Regions from separate parts of the Sphingomonas sp. SORGH_AS_0789 genome, predicted to be linked through region 1. Evidence: predicted binding sites of a transcription regulator. Region 1 holds the regulator's gene; the other holds the start of a gene.
What was found. The regulator LexA, encoded in region 1, represses DNA repair genes until DNA is damaged. The targets are predictions, from matches to a motif close to GTTCCNCNCTTGTTCT.

Region 1 (4,199 bases):
GGGTGACCACTTCGCCTGCGGCCGACCCGGTGGCGATATCATCTGTTGCGCTCAACCGCGCATACTCCCAATCATGAATTTCGATGGCCTATTCAGCCGCCGCAGCCCCTAGCATCAAGCGCGGCCCTCGCCAAATGCCGCGCGGGACGGCGTTGGAACTTTGGGCGGAACGCGAGCGGACGCAGCTGGCGCTGTGGATGCCGGTGGCCTGGGGGCTGGGCATCGCCTTGTGGTTCGTCCTGCCCGATCCGCGCGGCTGGGCGGCGTTGATCTGTGTGGCGGGCGGGGTCGGGCTGGCGGCGTTCACCCTGTCCGGGGGCGGCCGCGTGACGCGCGCTATCGGCATGGCTGCGCTGCTGGTCGGCGGCGGCGCGGCACTGGCCTGGGCGCGGGCCGAGTCGGTGGCGGCGCCGGTCCTGGCCCGCCCGGTGCTGGCGACCATGACGGGCGCGGTGGAGGGCGTCGACCGGCTGGCGGCGCGCGGGCTGATGCGGCTGATGTTGCGACCGTCGAAGGCCAGCGACGGGCGCGGACGGGCGATCATGCTGCCGCCCCATGTCCGGGTATCGCTGCCCATCGAGGATGTTCCGACCGGTCTGGGGCGCGGGGCGATCGTCCGCCTGCGCGCGCGACTCATGCCGCCTGCCGGACCGATCGCGCGCGGCGGCCATGACTTTGCCCGTGCCGCCTGGTTCCAGGGGATCGGCGCGACGGGGCGTGGCTTCGCGCCGGTCGAGGTCCTGCGGCCATCGAGCCGGGGAGAGGGGCTTCGCCAGCGGCTGTCATCCCATATTTCCGCGCGGATCGAGGGGAGTGCGGGCGGTATCGCAGCCGCGCTCGCAACCGGCGATGTCGGCGGCATCGGCGAGGCGGATGCCGAGGCGATGCGCCGGGCGGGGCTCGCGCATCTCCTGTCGGTCAGCGGGCTGCACATCACGGCGGTGGTCGGGATCGTCATGGTCCTGACGATCCGGCTGCTCGCGCTCTGGCCATGGCTGGCGCTGCGCGTGCGATTGCCGCTGGTCGGGGCGCTGGCGGGCGCGGTCGCGGCGATCGGCTATACCGCGCTGACGGGGGCGGAGGTGCCGACGATCCGCTCCTGTGTCGCCGCCATGCTGGTGCTGGCGGCGCTGGCGCTGGGACGCGAGGCGATGACGCTGCGGCTGGTCGCGGCGGGGGCGTTCATCGTGCTGCTCTTCCGGCCCGAGGCCCTGATGGGGGCGAGCTTCCAGCTGTCCTTCGCGGCGATCACCGCCATCGTCGCGCTGCACGAACATCCCGCGATGCGGCGCTGGTTCGGCCCGCATCCCGACTGGCGCTGGTCGGCGGCGCGGCAGCTGGGGGCGTTGCTCGTCACCGGGCTGGTGGTCGAGGCGGCGCTGATGCCGATCGCCATCTATCATTTCCACAAGGCGGGGCTGTACGGTGCCTTCGCCAATATCGTCGCCATTCCCTGGACGACCTTTGTCGCGATGCCGCTGGAGATGCTGGCGCTGCTGCTCGATCCCGTGGGGCTGGGCGCGCCCTTCTGGTGGCTGCTCGGCCATGCGCTGGGGGCGCTGCTTTGGCTGGCGCGGCAGGTGGCGGCGATGCCGGGGGCGGTGATGGCGCTGCCGGTCGCGCCGGACGGGGCTTTCGCCGTGACGATCCTTGGCGGACTCTGGGTGGCGCTGTGGCGGACGCGGTGGCGATGGCTGGGCGTGCCGGGCGTGGCCATCGGCGTGATCGCCATGCTGGCCGCGCCCTTGCCCGACCTGATCGTGACCGGCGACGGCCGCCATGCCGCGATCCGCACCGGCGGCGGCATGGCGCTGTTGCGGGAGCGGGCGGGGGATTATGTCCGGAATGCGCTATCCGAAATCGGCGGCAGCGACGATGCACCGCTCGCGCTGGTCGACCAGGCGGAGGCGCGGTGCGGCGCCGATATCTGCCTGACCCGGATCGTGCGGGACGGGCGCGTCTGGCGGGTGGCGGCGACGCGGAGCGGCTATGCGGTGCCCTGGGCCAGCCTGATCGCGCTGTGCGACCGCGTCGACATCATGATCGCCGACCGGCGGCTGCCCGAGGCGTGTCGCCCGCGCTGGCTGAAACTCGATGCCCCCGCCTTGCGCCGCAGCGGCGGCGTGACGATCCGGCTGTCGGGACCCGTGGCCGAAACCGCGCGGATGCCGGGGGACCGGCACCCCTGGATCGTGGCGAGCGAGGCGCGTGGCCGCTGACCCGCTCGCCCTCTTATCAATCGTAGCGGCGCAGAATGCCCGACAGCTTGCCCTGCACCCGCACCTGGGCGGGGGCGTAACGCTGAGGATCATAGGCGCGGTTGGCGGGGTCGAGCCGGATCATCGAGCCTTCGCGCCGGAAATATTTCAGCGTCGCCTCCGCCTCGTCGATCAGCGCGACGACGATCTGGCCGTCGCGGGCGATGTCGGTGCGGCGGATCAGCGCATAGTCGCCGTCGAGGATACCCGCCTCGACCATCGAATCGCCCGACACCTCCAGCGCATAATGCTCGCCCGTGCCGAGCAGGGCGGCGGGGACGGCCAAGGTCGAGCTGCCCTCGAACGCCTCGATCGGGACACCCGCGGCGATGCGGCCGTGCAGGGGGATCTCGACCACGTCATTGGCGGGCTCGGCGACCGGCTTCGCGGCGGGCGGACGCGCATCGGCCGTGCTGGCGGCGGCGGCCACCGGCTTTTCCGGCCGATCGGGCATCCGCAGCACCTCCAGCGCGCGGGCGCGATTGGGCAGTCGGCGGATGAAGTTGCGTTCCTCCAGCGCGGAGATCAGGCGATGGACGCCCGACTTGGACTTGAGGTCCAGCGCCTCCTTCATCTCCTCAAAGGAGGGCGAGACGCCGGTTTCCCGCAAACGGTCGTTGATGAAGCAGACAAGCTCATGCTGCTTTGCGGTGAGCATCGCGATCCTCCGTCCAGAACAGACGTGGAACTTATATGGAACGGAAAGGCTTGCGTCAAGCGAGCATCAGGATTTCCGCCGAGTCGCCCGCACGGGCCGGGGGCGCGTGCGGCGGGCGGATCACCAGGCATGTCGAACGCGCCAGGGTCAGCAGCATCGAGCTGTCCTGGATGGCCGCCGCATGGATGCGCCCGTCGATCATCGCGGCGCGCAGATAGTCGATGCGCGGACCGTTGGCGGGCAGATCCTCACCCAGAATGGCGGGGATCGCGCTGGGGAAGGGATCGCCTGCGCCCGCCATATGCGCGACCAGCGGCTTGACGAAGAGGATCGCGGTCACGAAGGCCGACACCGGATTGCCGGGCAGGCCCAGCACGACCATGTCGTTCAGCCGCCCCGCCATCATCGGCTTGCCGGGGCGAAGCGCGATCCGCCAGAAATCGATGCTGCCGCCCGCCGCCTTCAGCGCGGGCTGGACCAGATCATGATCCCCCACCGATGCGCCGCCGGTCGTGACCAGCAGATCGGCCGCGACCCCGGCAAAGGCGTCGCGCAGCCGTTCCAGATTGTCGGGCAATATGCCCAGGTCGATGATCTCGACGGGCAGGTCGGCGAGCAAAGCGGCCAGCATCACGCCGTTCGACTCCGGCAGGGCGTCGGCATCCCCCTGTCCGGGGGGCACGAGTTCGTCGCCGGTCGCGGCGATCGCGATCCGGACGCGCGGGCGGACGGGCAGGGTGCCATGGCCGCCGGTCGCCGCCACCGCGATCCGCGCGGGCGTCAGCCGCTGCCCCGCGGCGATCAGCCGGTCGCCTTGCGAAAAATCAAGCCCGCGCCGCCGCACATTGCGTCCACGATGTGCCGGGCCTTCGCCGGTCAGGGTCAGCGTCCGGTCCTCGCGCCCCGCCTCTTCCTGGACCAGCACCGTGTCGGTGCCCGGTGGCAGCGCGGCGCCGGTGAAGATGCGCGTCGACTGTCCGGCCTCGACCTTCTCCGGAAAGGGGCGTCCGGCGGCGCTTTCGCCGATCACCGTCCAGGGCCCCGGCATGTCGTCGAAGCGGATCGCATAGCCATCCATCGCCGACAGGTCGCGCGACGGCTGGGTCCGCTGCGCCAGCACGTCGCGCGCCGCCCAGCGCCCGGCGGCGTCGCGCAGAGCGAGCTCGATGACGGGCCGGTCGGGGGCGAGGGCGAGCAGGCGCTGTTGGGCTTCGGCAACGGGTAGAAGAATGGCGGTCACTCCTGTTGGCGACAAGACGCGTCGTCGGCGCTGGCGTTCCCGC
Region 2 (4,199 bases), 2.0 Mb from region 1:
TCCAGCGCGATACGGAAGCGGGCGCGGTCGGGGAATTGCTTGTAATGCTTCCCCTGGCCCGAAAAGTCGGCGAACAGCTCGATCACCCGGCCGACATCGACCACGATCAGGAAGGGCGGCCAGCCATGATCGACGGGCAGCGCGCGGGCATATTGCTCGGCCTGTTCGCGCGCGCGGCGCATCAATATGTCCCATTGCCGCGACCGGGGCGCGGTGCCCGCCCCGTCGGGGAGCAGGCCGGGGAGCAGCGGGCCCTCGGCGGCGAGCGATTTCGCGCCCAGGCCCTCGCGGCTCTGCTTGGCCTCCAGCACGAAGCAGCCGCGCTTGTAGAGGTCGATCCGCCCGCGCCGGTCCTCGTCGCCGGGCAGGACGACCGCTCGTTCGAAGACATAGTCGTTGCGGGTGCTGGTCGCGTGGGCGGGGTCGGGCGGGGCGACGCCTAGGATCGCGCACAGCTCGGTCAGGAACAGCGCGTAATTGGCGCGCTCCGCCCCGCCCTCGCATGCCTGCCAGCGCCGGATGAACGCCTCGATCGCCGCCGGGGTCGCCATGAATCGAAATCCTCCCGATGGGGATCATCGGGAGGATTTCAAAAGGGCAAAGCAAAGTTGGAACCGGTTTCGCCCAATCCCTCGTTCCGTTCAGCCTGAGCGAAGTCGAAGGCCAAGGGAAACGGGAACCCGCCGGACGTGCGCTTCGACTTCGCTCAGCGTGAACGGCCGTGGGGATTTTGGGGTAAACATCCAGATCGGATGCAAGACTTATCCCCCGTACATCGCCATCGCATCGCGCCGGAACGCCGCGCCGCTGTCGGTGCGGCTGTAGAACATGTGCCCGCCCGGATAGACGTTCAGATGCACCCGCTGCGCCACGCCATAGCTCGGCATCTGGTCGACGATCAGCCGCGACGCGAAATAGGGGCAGGACAGGTCGTCCCAGCCATGGACGATCATCACCTTCATCTTGGGATCGTTGGCGATCGCCTTGCGCAGGTCGGTGACGGGGGTGTCGTCGGGCTTGCCGCGATCCCAGGCGCTGTTCACCTCATAGGACAGCGCATGATAGCGCGCATCGGTCTTCCAGCCCACTTCGCGCGTCACGAAATCGACCATCGCGCTGGTCGTCGGCGCGATCAGCGAGTCGAGCAGCGGGTCGTTGGACCGCTGCTGCGACGACCAGGGGAAGGGGTCGAAGGCGGTGACGTTCGAGTCGTAGATGCTGCCGATCGTCGCATCATTGCGGTGAATCTCGCGCAAGTACGTCCGCGTGTCGATCCGCCCGCCCAGCCGGCGGACCAGCGCGGGGTCGAGACCGGTCAGCTCGGTGACGCGGCTGACCAGCCGGTCGACCGCCTGGGTGTCCGACCGCCCGCGCATCAGGTCGCGCAGGTAATCGCCGCGGGCATAGGCCTCGACGCCCGCCATCGCCTCGGGGGTCAGCTTGCCCTGCCGCTCCAGCTGGGCCGCCGCCATCGAGGGCAGGTCGATCATCCAGGGCAGCGGCGACAGCGCGGTGGCGTCGTCGCCCGACGCCGGGTCGAGATAGGGCGACACCATCACCAGCCCGTTGACCCCGACGCCGATCTGCGACTGAAGCTCATAGGCGATGCGCGGCGCGCGGTAGCCGCCATAGCTTTCGCCCATCACATATTTAGGCGAGCGCAACCGGCCTTCCTTGACCAGCCAGTCATAGACGACCTTGGACAGATATTTGATGTCCGGGTCGTTGGCGTAGAAAGCCTTCTTGGTCTCCGCCTCGTCCACCAGGCTGCGGCTGAAGCCGGTGCCGATCGGGTCGATGAAGACCAGGTCGGTAAAGTCCAGCCAGCTGTTCGGATTGTCGGTCGTGACCGGCGCGTCGGACGGTGCATCGCCCTGCGCGCCGAAGGGGACGCGCTTGGGCCCCACCGCGCCCATGTTGAGATAGACCGACGACGCGCCCGGCCCGCCGTTGAACGCGAAGGTCACCGGGCGCCGCACGTCGCCGCCGGGCACGGTATAGGCGGTATAGACGACCTGCCCGATCTCCTTGCCCTTGTCGTCGCGCACCGGGATCGTGCCCACGGTCGCCTTGTAGGTGACGACCCGGCCGCCGATCCGCGCGCTTTGCGTGATCGTCCTGTCGGCGGGGAGCGGCGGACGGTTGCTGTCGTCGTCCTTGGTCTCGGTGGTCTTGGTCTCGGTCTTCTCGGCCTTTTGCGCCAGGGCAGGCGTCGTCTGGGCGGCCAGCAGCAACAGGGCGGACAGGTGCAGGGTCTTGGACAAGATGGAAACGCTCCCCCTCGGAAATGAGACAGTGTATCATGCAAAGCGCGGGAATTGCCAAGCCCCCGGCTTTTCAAGGGGATCATGGGCGAAGCTCCGGCGTTCCTGCAAGCCCGTCCCAAACCGCCCCTCGCAATGGGGCCTGTCGCTTCCTATCTCGCCTCTGGCCTTCTCTCCGGAACAGAAGTAGAACCTGCCTCATGCTGACCAAGATTTCCGTCCGCGGCGCGCGCGAGCACAATCTCAAGGATGTCGATATCGACATTCCCCGTGACACGCTGACGGTGATCACCGGCCTGTCGGGGTCGGGCAAGTCTTCGCTCGCCTTCGACACCATCTATGCCGAGGGGCAGCGCCGCTATGTCGAGTCGCTGTCGGCCTATGCGCGCCAGTTCCTGGAGATGATGCAGAAGCCGGACGTCGACCATATCGAGGGGCTGTCGCCCGCCATCTCGATCGAGCAGAAGACGACCAGCCGCAACCCGCGCTCGACCGTGGCGACGGTCACCGAGATCTACGACTATATGCGCCTGCTCTGGGCGCGCGTCGGCATCCCCTACAGCCCCGCCACCGGCGAGCCGATCGCGGCGCAGACGGTCAGCCAGATGGTCGACCGGGTGATGACGCTGCCCGAGGGCACGCGCCTCTATCTGCTCGCGCCCGTGGTGCGCGGCCGCAAGGGCGAATATCGCAAGGAAATGGCCGAGTGGCAGAAGGCGGGCTTCACCCGCGTCCGCATCGACGGCCAGCTCTACGAGATCGACGAGGCGCCCGCGCTCGACAAGAAGTTCAAGCACGACATCGAGGTGGTGGTCGACCGTCTGGTAGTGCGCGAGGACATTGCAACCCGCCTGGCCGACAGTTTCGAGACCGCGCTGAAGCTGGCCGATGGCCTGGCCTATGTCGACCCCGCCGATCCGGTCGAGCCGCACACGCCCAAGTCGGCGGTGCTGGGCGACAATGCGCCCGATGGCCGCATCGTATTCTCGGAGAAATTCGCCTGCCCGATCTCCGGCTTCACCATTTCCGAGATCGAGCCGCGCCTGTTCTCGTTCAACGCGCCGCAGGGGGCGTGTCCGGCCTGTGACGGCCTGGGCGAGAAGCTGATCTTCGACGAGGATCTGGTCGTCCCCAATCATGAGCTGTCGATCAAGAAGGGCGCGGTCGTGCCCTGGGCCAAGTCCAACCCGCCCAGCCCCTATTATATGCAGGTGCTGGGCAGCCTTGCGCGCGAGTTCGGTTTCTCGCTGGAGACGCCTTGGAAGGACCTCGACCCCAAGGTGCAGGAGGTGATCCTGCATGGCACCAAGGGCAAGGCGGTCACGCTGACCTTCATCGACGGCAAGAAGTCCTATGACGTCAAGAAGCCGTTCGAGGGTGTGATCGGCAACCTCAACCGCCGGATGCTCCAGACCGAGAGCGCCTGGATGCGCGAGGAACTGTCCAACTATCAGTCGTCGCAGCCCTGCGAAGTTTGCCACGGCGCGCGGTTGAAGCCCGAGGCGCGGGCGGTGAAGGTCGCGATGCAGGACATCTCTTACGCGACTCGCCTGTCGGTGGTGGACGCGCTGGCCTTCTTCACCGGCCTGCCCGAACATCTGACCGACCAGCAGCGCGCCATCGCGCAGCCGATCCTGAAGGAGATTGTCGAGCGGCTGGGCTTTCTGAACAATGTCGGGCTGGATTACCTGAATCTCGACCGGACCAGCGGCACGCTGTCGGGTGGCGAGAGCCAGCGGATTCGCCTGGCGTCGCAGATCGGCTCGGGCCTGTCGGGCGTGCTGTACGTGCTGGACGAGCCGTCGATCGGGCTTCACCAGCGCGACAACGACATGCTGCTGGCGACGCTGCGGCGGCTGCGCGACCTGGGCAACACCGTGCTGGTGGTCGAGCATGACGAGGATGCGATCCGCACCGCGGACTATGTCATCGACA

Region 2: a site for LexA is predicted at 2,442-2,457, ahead of uvrA (excinuclease ABC subunit UvrA). Genes of this name have one in related genera too.

The regions. Positions count from the first base shown of each region.
Region 1 covers NZ_JAVIYV010000001.1:2,664,157-2,668,355, forward strand. The annotation lists gene gltX (glutamate--tRNA ligase) at 1-55, opposite strand, end outside; gene QE360_RS12275 (ComEC/Rec2 family competence protein) at 153-2,219, shown strand; gene lexA (transcriptional repressor LexA) at 2,236-2,916, opposite strand; gene glp (gephyrin-like molybdotransferase Glp) at 2,972-4,156, opposite strand.
Region 2 covers NZ_JAVIYV010000001.1:643,575-647,773, reverse strand. The annotation lists gene QE360_RS03005 (DNA methyltransferase) at 1-551, opposite strand, end outside; gene QE360_RS03000 (S10 family serine carboxypeptidase-like protein) at 762-2,264, opposite strand; gene uvrA (excinuclease ABC subunit UvrA) at 2,465-4,199, shown strand, end outside.